Regions from separate parts of the Dechloromonas aquae genome, predicted to be linked through region 1. Evidence: riboswitches for the same ligand, from Rfam matches in the RefSeq annotation. Region 1 holds a riboswitch; the other holds the start of a gene.
The links. A riboswitch is a leader RNA that binds a small molecule or an ion and turns the genes downstream of it on or off. The one in region 1 is predicted to bind S-adenosylhomocysteine.

Region 1 (8,057 bases):
AAAGTGATGCTTGGAAAAAAGAGTGGCCCGATATAGTTGTGTGCAATCCGAATGAATAAAAAACCTAACATTCCGGTCAAGGCGCGGCCTTCGGCCGCTGGGACGTCCCGCAAGCGGGCCGCCCCTTACCTTGCACGTTAGGCATCTATGAGTTGCATGCTCCGAGCCGGTGGCACAAATTTCAATGCGGACGGCTTCATCGCTAGCGTCCCGCTTCTCATTGATTCAATGTGGCGCAAGGGTGAGAGGCGCTTCCCGAATAGCACTACAAACGAACAAATCAATGAATCCTCGGGCATTCGAATTGTGGCCAGCGAAGCCAGCCTCTCTGAATTGCCGCAGCAAATCGAAGATGTAATTTCGTTCCTTCAAAGCAACCTTGAAAACCTAAAACGCCTGAGTTTGTTCCCTGGTGTTGAGTGGTTGGTTCTTGATTTCGGGGCTGAAATATATCCGCCTGGTTGGTCCTCATTCACATTTCCACCTGCGTTGTTGTCGTTGTCAGGTCAGGCCGGCATTTCTCTATGTCTGTCGGTGTACCCAACCGAAAATGAGGCAGAAACCAATGCCTAACATCACAATCCACCGGACCTCCGGCAAGCTGCGCTTGCCTGCGTCCGGTGATTTTCAACGTTAGGGAGACTTGGCCAATGCAAATTTATTGTCCTGCTCAGCTAGACGACGAGCAGGCTGCTAGATACATAAACGAGTTCTGGCGCGCCAGAGAGGAGCCGGAGCTTGTTCTCAATTTCTCCACCTTGCGCTTTGTCTATCCTGCGGGAGCGTTAATTCTCGCTCTCGGCGCACGGGACATGGTGAGGCAACGAGCACACCTCAATCTCGGTACCCATGTAAATGGGCATCAGACGCCAAGAAGTGCCTGTTCCTATCTAATGCATTTCGGATTCTTCCAGTTCATTGGGGTAGACCAAGGAAATCCAATCGGTGTCGCGCCAGGAAGCAGAAGCTACCTTCCAATAACCCGCATAGGACACGAGGACTTTCGCGAAGACGGGGTTGTGATTCAGGAACAAATCACGCGGCACTCCGCACGATTAACAACCGTCCTTTATCCAAGAGAGGCGGATTTTTCAAGAGCAGACATGCTCACTTTCTGTCTTCGAGAAATAATTCGTAATGTGTTTGAGCATTCACAGGCGCGCGAGTGTTTTGTAATGGCTCAGCGATGGAATACGGGGCTAGCTGAAATCACTATTGCGGACGAGGGTGTCGGCATACCGTACACTTTGTCCCAAGCGCACAACGTAACTAGTTCCAGGTCCGCCTTACGAATGGCCTTGATGCCAGGAATCTCCCGAATAACGGACCCGGTTAATGACGATAAGTGGCAGAACTCGGGATTTGGTCTCTATGTAGTGTCGGAAGTTGGAAAGCGTCTAGGTAGCTTCTCCATTCTTAGCAATGGCGCGATGCTTCATAGAACCCAGGAGGCCGATAGCTGGCTCGCAACTCCATCAAGAGGCACCGTTGTAAAACTCCGGGCAAATACTAATGACGCAGAGTATTTTCCAAACCTTCTTCAGAACATTGTCAATGAAGGGGAGTTGCTGGCCAAACAAATTCCTGGTGCAAGGCCAAGCGCATCAAAGGGATCCAGGCTTGTTGACCCTATTCTTTGGTAACTCCCGCATCGCTATGAACAAAACGCTCCCTAACATTACGGTCAACCTGACAACCGAAAGCGGGGCGCTCTTCGAACAGGCCGCCCCGCGCGGTTGCAGGTTACCTCAACGTTCGGCGTCTTACATGCTTCATCCCCCACAACTTTTGCGAGAATCATGAGGACTCTTACACTATCCGACCACACGGCCGACAAAGCATCTGCCGCTGCTGCTAAGCGAGAAGCAGAATACATCGCTGCCTCCGAGGCATATCGAAGTGCGTTGAATGCACGTGAGGCAGATCTCGAATCGCATCGAAAAGCTGTTGCGGCAGCTTGGCGCAACAGAGAGATATTTTCGACATTGGCTTCCGTCTTCCAACTTGGCATTGCTCATCTATCGGGCAAACCTCGCGCTCCCGTTCAGCGTGGAGCCGACAGAGAAGAGATAGTCTGGGCTAGTGGCAACGAGGGCGAAAGAAAGGTTGCCGCTTACCTCTCCCGGTTGTCAGATGAATGGATATTGGTATCTGGGTATCGAAATGCGAAAGGCGAAATCGATCAGGTGCTTCTTGGCCCGCGAGGAGTCTTTGCTATCGAAATCAAGTTCATCAACGGAGTCGTCCATTGTGACGGAGATCGCTGGTGGAGCGACAAATACGACCGGTACGGAAATCTCGTCGAGACAAACAAGCCTCTCGCTGACAAACGCGGACGCGGCCCCAGCAAGCAACTCAACGACTCCGCAGATTTGCTTCAATCCTTTCTCGCCAAGCGAGTCAATGTCAGTCGTGTTCATCGGGCGGTCGTCCTTTCGCACGACTCCTCGCGCCTCGGTGATCTGAAAAACATCACTGTTGATGCCGTGGCGACTATCGACGCTCTTGACCTTGACCGGCTATTTTCCCGTTCTTCAATCAACTTAGATACCCAAGCCGTTGAACGCGTTCTCCAAGCAATAAGGAAGGATCACGATTTCAACGAAAGACCCAAGCCTCGTCGTGAGCGGCCTGCATCTGTTCAATAGTCCAGCTATGAGACGCCGAACCCATCATTCCACCGGACCTGCGCGAAAAGCTGCGCTTTTGCCATCCGCTGAACTCCAACGTTACATAGATTGACCGGCAGACTCTGAAGTACGCCTGTCCGGTCACACTCCTAAAGCTCGCACATTGGTCGACTGGTCCCTGCCTCAATACCTGGATAGCGCCGGCACAGCTGAAATCAGCCGCCATGGCCAACCCCATCGAGATTCCGCAGCCAGGCCAAAAATCACGGTCAACCCGCAACTTTCACGCAAAAACAAACAGTTGAAGCTTGGCAAGCAAGGGGCCAAGGCGGTAAACTGCGCGCCTCTGCCGAGGAGCGCTGCGACCTGACTTGATTCAGGCCAGGCTCGGCAACGATCAACGGCGCTCGCAAACCCTGTTTTCATTGGCCGGTTTGCGACGCCGTTTTGCTTTGTCTGGCGTCTGCGTTCCCGGCCCGCACTCTTGCCGAGGTCATCGCCATGCAGCCAGATCGCCGAATTTCCGACAAAACCGCCGAACTCCAATCCCTGCTTGCGCAGCGCCTGCTGGTGCTCGACGGCGCGATGGGGACGATGATCCAGCGCCACGGACTGCAGGAGGCCGATTATCGCGGCGAACGCTTCAAGGATCACCCGCACGACCTCAAGGGCAATAACGACCTGCTGGTGTTGACCCGCCCGGACGTGATCGGCGGCATCCACCGCGAGTACCTCGAAGCCGGCGCCGACATTCTCGAAACCTGTACCTTCAACTCGACCGCCGTTTCGCAGGCCGACTACAAGCTCGAAGCCATCGTTTACGAGCTGAACAAGGAAGGCGCCGCGCTGGCACGCGCGCTGTGCGACGAATTCACCGCTGCCAACCCGGCCAAGCCGCGCTTCGTTGCCGGCGTGCTCGGCCCGACCAGCCGCACCGCGTCGATCTCGCCGGATGTGAACGACCCCGGCTACCGCAACGTGACTTTCGATGCGCTAGTGAGCGATTATCTGGAAGCGATTCGCGGCCTGGTCGATGGCGGCGCCGACATCCTGCTGGTTGAAACCGTGTTCGATACGCTCAACGCCAAGGCGGCGCTGTTCGCCATCGAGCAATTTTTCGACGCTGCCGGCCGCCGCTGGCCGGTGATGATTTCCGGCACCATCACCGATGCCTCCGGCCGCACCCTGTCCGGGCAAACCGCCGAAGCCTTCTGGAACTCGCTGCGCCACGTGCAGCCGCTGTCCTTCGGCCTCAACTGCGCGCTCGGCGCGCAGGAACTGCGCCAGTACGTCGAAGAACTGTCGCGCGTTTGCGACTGCTTCGTCTCGGCCCACCCCAATGCCGGCCTGCCGAATGCCTTTGGCGGCTACGACGAAACCGCCGAGATGCTGGCCGACGAGATCGAAAGCTGGGCCAAGGCCGGCATCGTCAATATCGTTGGCGGCTGCTGCGGCACCTCGCCCGAGCACATCGCCGCCATCGCGCAGCGCGTGGCCACGGTCAACCCGCGTCAAGTGCCAAAAATCGCCCCGGCGCTGCGCCTTTCCGGGCTGGAGCCGTTCAACGTCACCCGCGATTCGCTGTACGTGAACGTCGGCGAGCGCACCAACGTCACCGGTTCACGCGCCTTTGCGCGGATGATTCTCGAAGGCCGCTTCGACGACGCACTGGCCGTCGCCCGCCAGCAGGTGGAAAACGGCGCCCAGGTGATCGACATCAACATGGACGAGGCGATGCTCGATTCGCTCGCCGCGATGGACAAGTTCCTCAAGCTGATCGCTTCGGAACCCGACATTTCGCGGGTGCCGATCATGATCGACTCGTCGAAGTGGGAAGTGATCGAGGCCGGCCTCAAGTGCATCCAGGGTAAGGGCATCGTCAATTCGATCTCGATGAAGGAAGGCGAAGCCAAGTTCCTCGAACAGGCCAAGCTCGCCCGCCGCTACGGTGCCGCCGTGATCGTGATGGCCTTCGACGAGAAAGGCCAGGCCGACACCTATGCGCGCAAGACCGAAATCTGCGGCCGCGCCTACGAACTGCTGACCAAGCCGGTAGCCGCTGGCGGCGCCGGTTTCCCGGCCGAAGACATCATCTTCGACCCGAACATCTTCGCCATCGCCACCGGCATTCCCGAGCACGACAACTACGCGGTCGACTTCATCGAGTCGGTGCGCTGGATCAAGGAGAACCTGCCGCACGCGCACATTTCCGGCGGCGTCTCCAACGTCTCGTTCTCTTTCCGGGGCAATGACCCGGTGCGCGAGGCGATCCACACCGTCTTCCTCTACCACGCGATCCAAAACGGCATGACCATGGGCATCGTCAACGCCGGCATGCTCGGCGTGTACGACGATCTGGAGCCGGAACTGCGGGCCAAGGTCGAGGACGTGGTGTTGAACCGAAACCCCGGTGCCGGCGAGGCGCTGGTCGAGTTTGCGCAGACGGTGAAGGAAGGCAAGAGCAAGGACAGCGGCCCCGATCTCTCCTGGCGCGAGCAGCCGGTGGAAAAGCGGCTGGAACATGCGCTGATCAAGGGCATCACCGATTTCGTCGTCGCCGACACCGAAGAAGTGCGCGCCCAGCTCGCCGCCGCCGGCAAGCCGCCGCTGGCGGTGATCGAAGGGCCGTTGATGAACGGCATGAACCACGTCGGCGACCTGTTCGGCGCCGGCAAGATGTTCCTGCCGCAGGTGGTCAAGTCAGCGCGGGTGATGAAGCAGGCGGTCGCGCATCTGGTCCCGTTCATCGAGGAAGAAAAAGCCCGCTCCGGCCTCGGCTCCAAGGGCAAGATCCTGATGGCCACCGTTAAAGGCGACGTGCACGACATCGGCAAGAACATCGTCGGCGTGGTGCTCGGCTGTAACGGCTACGATGTGATCGACCTCGGCGTGATGGTGTCCTGCGACAACATCCTCAAGGCGGCGCAGGAACATCAGGTGGACATCATCGGCCTCTCCGGGCTGATCACTCCGTCGCTTGAAGAAATGGCGCACGTCGCCAGCGAAATGCAGCGCCTCGGCCTCAAACAGCCGCTGCTGATCGGTGGCGCGACGACCAGCCGCGCCCACACCGCGATCAAGATCGCGCCGAATAGCGAAAGCCCGGTGGTTTATGTGCCAGACGCCTCGCGCGCCGTCGGCGTCGCCACCAAGCTGCTGTCGACCGAGCAAAAGGCCGGCTACGTCAGCGAAATCGCCGCCGAATACGAAGCAGTGCGCGCCGAACACGCCGGGCGCAAGGGGGCGACGCTGGTGACGCTGGCCGAGGCCCGCGCCAACCGTTTCACTGCGGCCCATACCCCGATCAAGCCGGCCCAGCTTGGCCGCCAGGAACTCAGCATCCCGCTCGCCGATTTGCTGCCCTACATCGACTGGTCGCCGTTCTTCCAGACCTGGGACCTGGCCGGGCGCTACCCGGCCATCCTGCAGAATGAAACCGTCGGCGAAACTGCGCGTCAGCTGTTTGCCGACGCGCAGGCGATGCTGGGCAAAATCGTTGCCGAAAGCTGGTTGACCGTGAAAGCGGTGTTCGGGCTCTACCCGGCGCGCGGCGAGAACGAAGACATCGTGCTGTACACCGACGAGTCGCGCCGCCAGGAAGCCGCCCGCTGGGTCGGCCTGCGCCAGCAGCACAAGCAGCCGCAGGGCCGCTTTAACGTGGCGCTGGCCGACTATGTCGGCGAGCAGGACTACGCTGGCGCCTTCGCCGTCACCGCCAGTCTCGGCATCGACGCGCACGTCGCCCGTTTTGAGGCGGCGCACGACGATTACTCGGCAATCATGCTCAAGGCCTTGGCCGACCGCCTCGCCGAAGCCGCCGCCGAATGGCTGCACCAGCAGGTACGCAGCACGTACTGGGGCTACGCCAAGGATGAACAGCTCGACAACGACGCGCTGATCGCCGAACAGTATCAGGGCATCCGCCCGGCCCCCGGCTACCCGGCCTGTCCGGACCATACCGCCAAGCGCGAGCTGTTCCAGCTGCTCGACGCCCCGGCGATTGGCATGGCACTGACCGAATCCTGCGCGATGACCCCGGCGGCGGCGGTTTCCGGCTTCTACATCGGCCACCCGGCCGCCAGCTATTTCGCGATCCCGAAAATCGGCCGCGACCAGTTGGAAGACTGGGCCGCGCGCAAGGGCATGCCGCTCAAGGAAGCCGAACGCTGGCTGGCACCGCTGCTGTAAGCAGCGCAAACAGCTTGAAGGCGGCCATCCGCAAGGTTGGCCGCCTTCAACTCAGCAAACCGCGACTCCGGGCTTCCGCCCACAGGGCCCGGGCAAAAGCCTTCCAGGCCGGCCCGCCATGCGTTTCCAGACCCTGCCCGGCGCTTTCAGTCATGGTTTTGAGCATTACCCCCGCCAGGCCAAACAGTTCGATCCGCGCCAGTTGCTGGTAATCAAGCGCCGCACTCGCCGACAAATGAACATCTGCCGGATTGAAGGCCAGCGCTTCGCGGGCCAGCAGGCGCAGCGCGACGTCGTCGCCCCAGTCGATCCCGAGGGCAATCCCCTTGCGAACTATTTCGGCCTCGATCTCGGCTGTATCGCGGGCATAGTTTTCAAAACCGGCCATTTTGGCACTCCCTGACGATTGATCCATGCGGCCAGTATACGTACTGCCAAAGATTGCCGGCGGCCGATTGACGCCACTCCGGCAGCTTTCTATAGTCAGGCTTCGCATCTTTGCTGCCTAGCGCCCCTTATGCGCCGTCACCCCCGCCTGCTCCACTTTTCGCGCGAACACCATCTCGCCCTGCGCCTAGCCAAACACGCCAGCGCCGCCGGTAGCAGCCTGCCGGTGGCCGAGGTCGCCGCCGAAGTCGCCGGCGTCCGTACCGAATTGCTGCGCCACTTCGCCGCCGAAGAAGAAGAGTTGTTCCCCGAACTGGCCGCCCACCAACTCACCGAACTGCACCGGCGGCTATTGGCCGAACACCGGGAATTAAGTGCTTTGCTGGCCAGCCCAGACGATGCCGTCAGGTTGCAACGCCTTGGCGAATTGCTGCGCGGCCACGTGCATTTCGAGGAACGCGAACTGTTCCCGGCGCTCGAAGCCGGCTGGCCGGCCGACGAGTAGGCAAGCAACCGGCCGGCAACGCTCAGCGCCAGCCACGGTGTTCGTGGCGATGCTCGTGACGGTGATGCCGGAAATCGCGGTAGCCCGGCCCCCAACCCGGAGCACTTCCGATCCACACCTGGCCGACCACTGGCGCCGGCGCAACGTAAGCCGGTGCAACATATTCGACACGCGGCGGTGGCGCGACATAAACGCTTTCACGCGGGTAGTAATACGGCCGGCTGACCGGCACCACGGTGCAGGCGCTGGCCTGTACGGCGAGCAACAGGGTGAGCAACAAGGTTTTGCGACTGGCTTTCACGGCTTTTTTCCTCAAAACAAGGGTTGACCGTGTAAACGCCCCCCAA
Region 2 (8,057 bases), 290 kb from region 1:
CCCGCATACCGACCGTATGGCAGCCGAGAAGGTTTTCGAAGACATGAAGAAGCGTGGCCTGACCAAGGTTGCCCTGCTTTCCGAGACCTCCGGCTTTGGCCAGTCGGGCAAGAAGGAAACCGAAGCTGTTGCCGCCAAATACGGGATTACCCTGGTCGCCAGTGAGACTTATGGCCCCAAGGATACCGACATGAGCCCGCAGCTGACCAAGATCAAGAACACCGCCGGGGTGCAGGCCTTGTTCGTTTTCGGTCTGGGACAGGGGCCTGCGATTGTGACCAAGAACTTCAAGCAACTCGGCATGAGCTTGCCGCTGTATCAGTCGCACGGCGTCGCATCCGAAGAGTTCATCAAGCTCGCCGGCCCGGCCGCCGAGGGGGTTCGCCTGCCGGCCTCGGCACTGCTGGTGGCCAACAAGCTGGACAACAAGGACCCGCAGAAGCCGGTCGTGGTCGGCTACAGCAAAGCCTTTGAAGAGAAGTGGAAGACCGATGTGTCGGCCTTCGGTGGCCACGCTTACGATGGTCTGATGATCGCTGTCGATGCCATCAAGCGTGCCGGTTCGACCGACAAGGCCAAGGTTCGCGATGCGATTGAGGCGACCAAGGGCTACATCGGTACCGGTGGAGTCGTTAATATGTCGGCCACCGATCACATGGGTCTTGATCTTTCGGCATTCCGCCTGCTCGAAATCAAGAACGGTGACTGGTCGCTGGTCCAATAACAGAAATCATTCGACTTGGGCCGCCGGGGGCAACCTCGGGCGGCCTTTTTTTTGGAGAACACACAGATGACGCAAGTCGTTTTAACCGAAGTCCACGGCAAAGTGGGCCTGATTCGCATCAACCGTCCGGAAGCCCTGAATGCGCTGAATAACGATGTGGTGGATGGTATTGCCGCCGCTGTCGATACCTTCGAGGCCGACGAAAACATCGGGTGCATCGTGCTGACCGGCAGCGAAAAGGCCTTTGCTGCCGGGGCCGATATCGGCTTCATGAAGGACTTCGATTACATGCACGCCTACAAAACCGACTTCATTACCCGCAACTGGGAGCGGATCAAGACCGCCCGCAAGCCGGTGATCGCAGCGGTGGCCGGCTTCGCGCTCGGCGGTGGCTGTGAAATGGCGATGATGTGCGACATGATCTTTGCCGCCGATACCGCCAAGTTCGGCCAGCCCGAAATCAAGCTCGGCACCATGCCCGGTGCCGGCGGTACGCAGCGCCTGCCGCGCGCGGTCGGCAAGGCCAAGGCGATGGACTTGTGCCTGACGGCCCGCATGATGGACGCAGCCGAAGCCGAGAAGAGCGGCCTGGTCGCGCGCGTGATCCCGGCCGAGCAACTGCTCGAAGACACCCTCAAGGCGGCGCAGACCATTGCCGGCTTCTCGCTGCCGGTGATCATGATGATCAAGGAGTCGGTCAATCGTGCCTACGAGTCCTCGCTCAACGAGGGCTTGCTCTTCGAGCGCCGCACCTTCCATTCGGCCTTCGCGCTGGAAGACCAGAAGGAAGGGATGTCTGCCTTCGTCGAAAAACGCAAGCCGGTGTTCAAGAACCGTTAAGCGACTCGACTACGGTCAACCGTGCAAAAAGCGGAATTTGCCGGTTGCGACTACTAACGGCGTGCTCTGGCGATGGCTGGGCGCGCCGTTTCTATTTGCTGCAGCGAGCTTGTCGCGATGGGTTTCTCGCAGTTTTTGAGAAAATGCGTCAGAAAGTGTTGACTCGCCCCTGTGGTCTGTCTATAATGCTTGCTTTCCGGCGGCATGGGTCGGTAGCTCAGTCGGTAGAGCAGCGGACTTTTAATCCGTTGGTCGCGAGTTCGAATCTCGCCCGACCCACCAAGCTTGCGGAAATGGGGCGTTAGCTCAGTTGGTAGAGCAGCGGACTCTTAATCCGTAGGTCCACAGTTCGAATCTGTGACGCCCCACCAGGATTTGGTAATCGGCTGAAGCCGGTTCAAGCAGTACAAAGCGGCAGTAGCTCAGTTGGTAGAGCGATACCTTGCCAAGGTATAGGTCGAGAGTTCGAGACTCTTCTGCCGCTCCAGTTTATCTGGAGCGTTGTTGTAAAAGTGCAGCGCGCCAATCGGGCGCGGGGTGGAGCAGTTGGCAGCTCGTCGGGCTCATAACCCGAAGGTCACAGGTTCAAGTCCTGTCCCCGCAACCACAGATTCAAGCATCTGGCCCCGGTCAACGGGGCCTTTGCTTTTAAGTCGTAGCGCAGTTGGCTGCGACGGGATGCGTCCCTAGCTCAGTTGGTTAGAGCGCCACGTTGACATCGTGGAGGTCAGCGGTTCGATTCCGTTGGGACGCACCAGCGTGTTCTCGGTTTGCCTGTGCTTGCAGGCAGCCATCGGGCGCGGGGTGGAGCAGTTGGCAGCTCGTCGGGCTCATAACCCGAAGGTCACAGGTTCAAGTCCTGTCCCCGCAACCACGAAGCGGCAGTAGCTCAGTTGGTAGAGCGATACCTTGCCAAGGTATAGGTCGAGAGTTCGAGACTCTTCTGCCGCTCCATTTCCTCCCCCAGTATTCCCCCCCGCCTCCTGTTTGCTTGCCCCTGCGCTCCCGTGTCGTTTCTGGGTGGCTGTCGGCTGGTATCGCTGCGCCTGGTTCTATCCGTGCTTGCAGTCGCGCTTTATCGTTGGCGCGAGATGGTTTGGCCGGGCAGAAAGTAAAAAGCCCATCGGCAGCGATGGGCTTTTTACTTTCTGCCACGGTCGACCGTGGAAATCAGCCTTTTCAGCCGAGGCGGCGGCAGATTTCGGTGGTCAGTGCGGCCTGGTTCATGCAATAGAAGTGGAGGCCGGGGGCGCCGCCCTGGAGCAGGCGTTCGCAGAGTTCGGTGACCACGTCGAGGCCGAAGGCGCGGATTGAGTCGCTGTCGTCGCCGAAGCTTTCGAACTTCTTGCGCATCCAGCGCGGGATGTCAGCGCCGCAGGCGTCCGAGAAGCGGGCCAGCTTGGTGAAGCCGACGATGGGCATGATCCCGGGGGTGATCGGCACGTCGACGCCGAGGGCGCGGGCTTCATCCACAAAATGGAAATAGGCGTCGGCGTTGTAGAAGTACTGCGTGATCGCCGAGTTGGCACCAGCCTTGACCTTGCGCGCGAAGGCTTCGAGGTCATCCTTCGGGCTCTTGGCCTGGGGGTGCCACTCCGGGTAGGCGGCGACTTCGAGGCTGAAGTGGTCGCCGGTTTCGGCACGGATGAATTCGACCAGTTCGTTGGCGTAGCGGAATTCACCGGTTTCGGCCATACCCGAGGGCAGGTCGCCGCGCAGGGCGACGATGCGGCGGATGCCGGCCTCCTTGTATTCAGCCAGGATTTCGCGGATCGACTCGCGGCTGGAGCCGATGCACGAGAGGTGCGGTGCGGCGTCGAAGCCTTCGGCGGCGATTTCCTTGACCACGGCGAAGGTGCGCTCGCGGGTCGAGCCGCCGGCACCGTAGGTGACCGAGAAGAACTCGGGCTTGAGTTCCGCCAGCTTCTGGCGCGTCGCGCGCAGTTTTTCGATGCCTTCGGGCGTCTGCGGCGGGAAGAATTCGATGGAGATTTCGGTTTTCATTGGTTCAGCCAGATGAAGAATTCACGGTTGCCGTCGCCGCCCGCAATCGGGCTGTTCAGCCAGGCTTTTACGGTCAACCCGAGATTTTGCGCAAAATCGCGGAGCTTCTGCTCAACTTCGGCGTAGAGCGCCGGGTCGCGGACGATGCCGCCTTTGCCAAGATTGCCGGGGCCGACCTCGAACTGCGGTTTGACCAGCAGCAGCATTTCGCCGTCGGCGGCCAGCAGCGGCGGCAGTTGCGGCAGGATCAGCGTCAGCGAGATGAACGAGACGTCGCCGACGATCCGGTCGAAGCCGCCGGGAGGGAGCGCCGGGCCGAGATCGGCCGGGCTCAGATGGCGGCAATTGACGCCTTCGATTGCAGTCAGGCGCGGCTCGGTTTTCAGCCGTGGGTGCAGTTGACCGTGGCCGACATCGACTCCGACCACCTGCGCCGCACCGGCCTGCAGCAGGCAGTCGGAAAAGCCGCCGGTCGATTGCCCAACGTCGAGGCAGCGGAGCCCCGCCACGCGCATTCCGCTTTCTGTCAGCGCCCCGGCCAGCTTGAGGCCGCCGCGCGAGACGTAGCGGTCGTCGGCGTCGGCGACCACGCTGAGCGCGGCGTCCGGCGGCAACGACAGCGCGGCCTTGTTGAGCACGGTGCCGTCGAGCAGCACCCGGCCGGCTTCGATCAGGCGCTGCGCAGCGGTGCGCGATGTGGCCAGGCCTTGCTGGACGAGCAAGGCATCGGCGCGCAGCATGCCGCCACGGTCGACCGGTTTTTTCGCCGGTTTTTCGTCGCGCGGCTTGCCTTGCCGGGCGTGGAAGGAGTTCATGCTCATGTGGGTTGTCAGGTGTTGGCGGTCAGCGATGAATAGAGAAGGGAAGAATTGAACTCTTCCCCTAAGCGCCGACCGCCGGCCGCCAGATCAATAGCGGTAGTGATCGGCCTTGTACGGACCTTCCACCGGCACGCCGATGTAGTCGGCCTGCTGCTGCGTCAGCGTCGTCAGTTGCACGTTGAGCGTCTTCAGTTGCAGGCGGGCGACCTTCTCGTCCAGATGCTTGGGCAGCGTGTACACGCCGACCGGGTATTCGCCGGTCTTGGTGAACAGCTCGATCTGGGCGATGGTCTGGTTGGCGAAGGACGAGGACATCACGTAGGACGGATGGCCGGTGGCGCAGCCGAGGTTCACCAGGCGGCCCTTGGCGAGCAGGATGATGCGCTTGCCGTCCGGGAAGATAACGTGATCGACCTGCGGCTTGATTTCTTCCCACTGGTACTGTTCCAGCGAAGCAACGTCGATTTCGTTGTCGAAGTGGCCGATGTTGCAGACGATGGCGTTGTTCTTCATCTTGACCATGTGGTCGTGCTGGATGACGTGGAAGTTGCCGGTAGTGGTGACGAAGATGTCGGCCTTGTCGGCGGCGTATTCCATGGTCACGACGCGATAGCCTTCCATCGCGGCCTGCAGGGCGCAGATCGGGTCGATTTCAGTGACCCAGACTTGTGCCGACAGAGCGCGCAGGGCTTGCGCCGAGCCTTTGCCCACGTCGCCGTAGCCGCAGACGACGGCGATCTTGCCGGCAACCATGACGTCGGTGGCGCGCTTGATGCCGTCAACCAGCGATTCGCGGCAGCCGTAAAGGTTGTCGAACTTCGACTTGGTGACGGAGTCGTTGACGTTGATCGCCGGGAACTTGAGGTCGCCACGGGCGTGCATCTGGTACAGGCGATGGACGCCGGTGGTGGTTTCTTCGGTCACGCCCTTGATCTGGGCCAGACGCACCGAGTACCAGGTGGGATCGACGGCCAGCTTGGCCTTGATTGCGGCAAAGAGGATGGTTTCTTCTTCGGAGCCCGGCTTCGCCAGCACGGAGATGTCCTTTTCGGCCTTGGCACCGAGGTGCAGCAGCAGGGTGGCATCGCCACCGTCGTCGAGGATCATGTTCGAATAGCCACCGTCGGCCCATTCGAAGATGCGGTGGGTGTAATCCCAGTAGTCGACCAGGGTTTCGCCCTTGACGGCAAAGACCGGGATGTTGGCGGCGGCGATGGCGGCAGCCGCATGGTCCTGCGTCGAGAAGATGTTGCACGAGGCCCAGCGGACTTCGGCGCCGAGCGCGGTCAGCGTCTCGATCAGCACGGCGGTCTGGATGGTCATGTGCAGCGAGCCGGTGATGCGCGCGCCCTTGAGCGGCTGAGTCTTCGCGAATTCTTCGCGAATGGCCATCAGGCCCGGCATTTCACCTTCGGCGATCTTGATTTCCTTGCGACCCCAGTCGGCAAGGGCGATGTCAGCGATGACGTAGTCTTTGAATTCAGCCACAGCGAGCTCCTTCGATTGAACTGTGTGGCCGGAACGGGGCAAAAAGAGAGGCTCGAATGACGTGCCCACCCGTATGCTGCCCCGTGCCCGGCACGGATTGGAACAATGATCGGGTGAGCGCCGTTTTTGCACCGAGCCTGGGGCGAACGTTTTTGTCCGCCCTGCAGCGCCCCTCGGAAGTTTTGGATTATAAACCGGTTTTTTGCCGGCCGGCAGCAAGCGTCGTCAACCGGCCTCGCCGACCCAGTACCGGTCGATGTCCTTGATTCCCCATTTGCTTGCCTCCTCGCGGCCGGCGATCTTCTCCGGGCTGCGCGCCAGGTCGACCACCTCGGGCGGGATATAGGCTTGCGACTTGGTCGAGTAGAACACCTTGACCTTCGGCGTCAGCAGGGATTTCTCACCCTGCTCGATGACCACGCCGAGCTTGCCCGAGGCCAGCCGGACCAGCGAGCCGGTCGGGTAGATGCCGAGGCTCTTGACGAAAGCCTGGAATACCGCCGGGTCGAAATGTCCCTTCCATTCGGCCATCCGCTTGATCGACTCGGCCGGGTCCCAGCCGGCCTTGTACGGGCGGGTCGAGGTGATCGCGTCGTAGACGTCGCAAACGGCCCCCATCTTGGCGAACAGGCTCATCGTTTCGCTGTTCAGACCCTTGGGGTAGCCGCTGCCATCGACCTTTTCGTGGTGGTGCAGGCAGACGTCCTTGGTGACTTCACTGATGCCCTTGCCTTCGAGCAGCAACTTGTGGCCCTCGGCCGGGTGGGTCTTGACGATGGCAAATTCTTCGTCGGTCAGCTTGCCCGGCTTGTTGAGGATTTCGTTCGGAATCATCGCCTTGCCCAGGTCGTGCAACAGGCCGGCCATCCCTGCCTCGCGGGTCTGTTGCTCATCGAGGCCGAGTTGGCGGGCGAGGGCGATCATCAGCGCGCAGACCGCGACGGAATGCATGTAGGTGTAATCGTCGGCGGTCTTCAGGCGGGCCAGACTGATCAGGGCCCCTGGGTTGCGCAGCACCGAGTTGGAAATTTCTTCGACCAGCGGCGCGGCGGCCTCGGCCTCGATGGCCTTGCCCATGCGAGCTTCCTGGAACATTGAAACGACCGCTTCGCGGCCTTTGGCGACAATCTTCGAGGCACGCTTGATTTCGTCTCCCATCGAGGATTTTTCGATGGCGGCGGGAGCGGGGGGCGGCGGCGGAAGTTCCTCGACCTCGTCTGAGGAGAGTTCGGCGGCGATATCGAGGCCTTTCGCGGAATCGATCCACACCTCGCGCACCGGACAGTCCTTGATCTGCGCCAGGTCCTTGGGGTCCTCGAGAACGAAGCGGGTGCGCCAGAACGGGTGGTCGAGGTAGGAACCGCAAAAGGCATGCAGGTGCATGCCGAGCGTCAGGTCTTCTGTTTTGATCTTTTTGAGCACTTGGCAAACTCTTGGGGGCGTCCAACTAGGTAGTATTATCTAACGTTGAAGCTGAAAATTCTTTACCACTGTTTGCTTAATGAGGGATCGCCCAGTTGTTGCTTGACGCTAGCCAGCAAATTGATCCGGAAAGCCCGGTCGGACCCTGGTCGCCGTTGTTCACCGCGCGGATGAGTTCGGTCTTTGAGACGATTCAGGAAGGTATCCAGTTCTGGGATCGCGAAGGGCGCTTGCTTTTTGCCAATACCGCGAGCCTAGAACAAGTGGCGAATGACGAACTGGTGGCTCCCGGGGTGCATTGGTTGCAGTGGATGCAGTTTTGCTTATCCGAGCAGGGTGCTTATTGTCGCCCCGAAAGCTTTCCCGTGGCCCGGGCGCTGGCCGGCGACCCGGGGGTTGGTAATCTGCTGGTCAGGATCATCCGCAAGGACGATACCCACCGCTGGGTCCGCTTCAATGCCCACGCAATGTTCGATGATGCCACCGGTGAGCAGGTCGGGGCGGTCAGCAGTACGGTCGATGTGACCTTGCTGGTCGAGCAGGAAAGGCGTTTGCAGCACGACGCACATTACGATGCGTTGACCGGGCTGCCGAACCGGGTGTTGCTGGCCGACCGGATGCGCCAGGCGATTGCCCGGGCCCGTCGCTCCGGGGAGTGGTTGGCGGTCTGCCTGATGGATCTGGACGGTTTCAAGGCGGTTAATGACACGCTTGGGCATGCAGCCGGCGATCAACTGCTGCAGGAGATCGCCCGCCGG

Region 2: linked by a shared signal. The riboswitch ahead of ahcY (adenosylhomocysteinase) and the one ahead of metH (methionine synthase) in region 1 are both predicted to bind S-adenosylhomocysteine.

The regions. Positions count from the first base shown of each region.
Region 1 covers NZ_CP144212.1:7,088-15,144, reverse strand. The annotation lists gene VX159_RS00065 (hypothetical protein) at 1-59, shown strand, start outside; gene VX159_RS00060 (hypothetical protein) at 157-573, shown strand; gene VX159_RS00055 (ATP-binding protein) at 651-1,643, shown strand; gene VX159_RS00050 (nuclease-related domain-containing protein) at 1,800-2,648, shown strand; S-adenosyl-L-homocysteine riboswitch at 2,976-3,046, shown strand; gene metH (methionine synthase) at 3,132-6,818, shown strand; gene VX159_RS00040 (hypothetical protein) at 6,865-7,206, opposite strand; gene VX159_RS00035 (hemerythrin domain-containing protein) at 7,336-7,710, shown strand; gene VX159_RS00030 (hypothetical protein) at 7,733-8,011, opposite strand.
Region 2 covers NZ_CP144212.1:3,288,753-3,296,809, reverse strand. The annotation lists gene VX159_RS15080 (ABC transporter substrate-binding protein) at 1-724, shown strand, start outside; gene VX159_RS15075 (enoyl-CoA hydratase) at 791-1,564, shown strand; tRNA gene VX159_RS15070 (tRNA-Lys) at 1,771-1,846, shown strand; tRNA gene VX159_RS15065 (tRNA-Lys) at 1,860-1,935, shown strand; tRNA gene VX159_RS15060 (tRNA-Gly) at 1,976-2,051, shown strand; tRNA gene VX159_RS15055 (tRNA-Met) at 2,096-2,171, shown strand; tRNA gene VX159_RS15050 (tRNA-Val) at 2,245-2,321, shown strand; tRNA gene VX159_RS15045 (tRNA-Met) at 2,363-2,438, shown strand; tRNA gene VX159_RS15040 (tRNA-Gly) at 2,443-2,518, shown strand; gene metF (methylenetetrahydrofolate reductase [NAD(P)H]) at 2,744-3,568, opposite strand; gene VX159_RS15030 (TlyA family RNA methyltransferase) at 3,565-4,389, opposite strand; gene ahcY (adenosylhomocysteinase) at 4,477-5,877, opposite strand; S-adenosyl-L-homocysteine riboswitch at 5,986-6,057, opposite strand; gene VX159_RS15020 (HD-GYP domain-containing protein) at 6,103-7,299, opposite strand; gene VX159_RS15015 (EAL domain-containing protein) at 7,395-8,057, shown strand, end outside.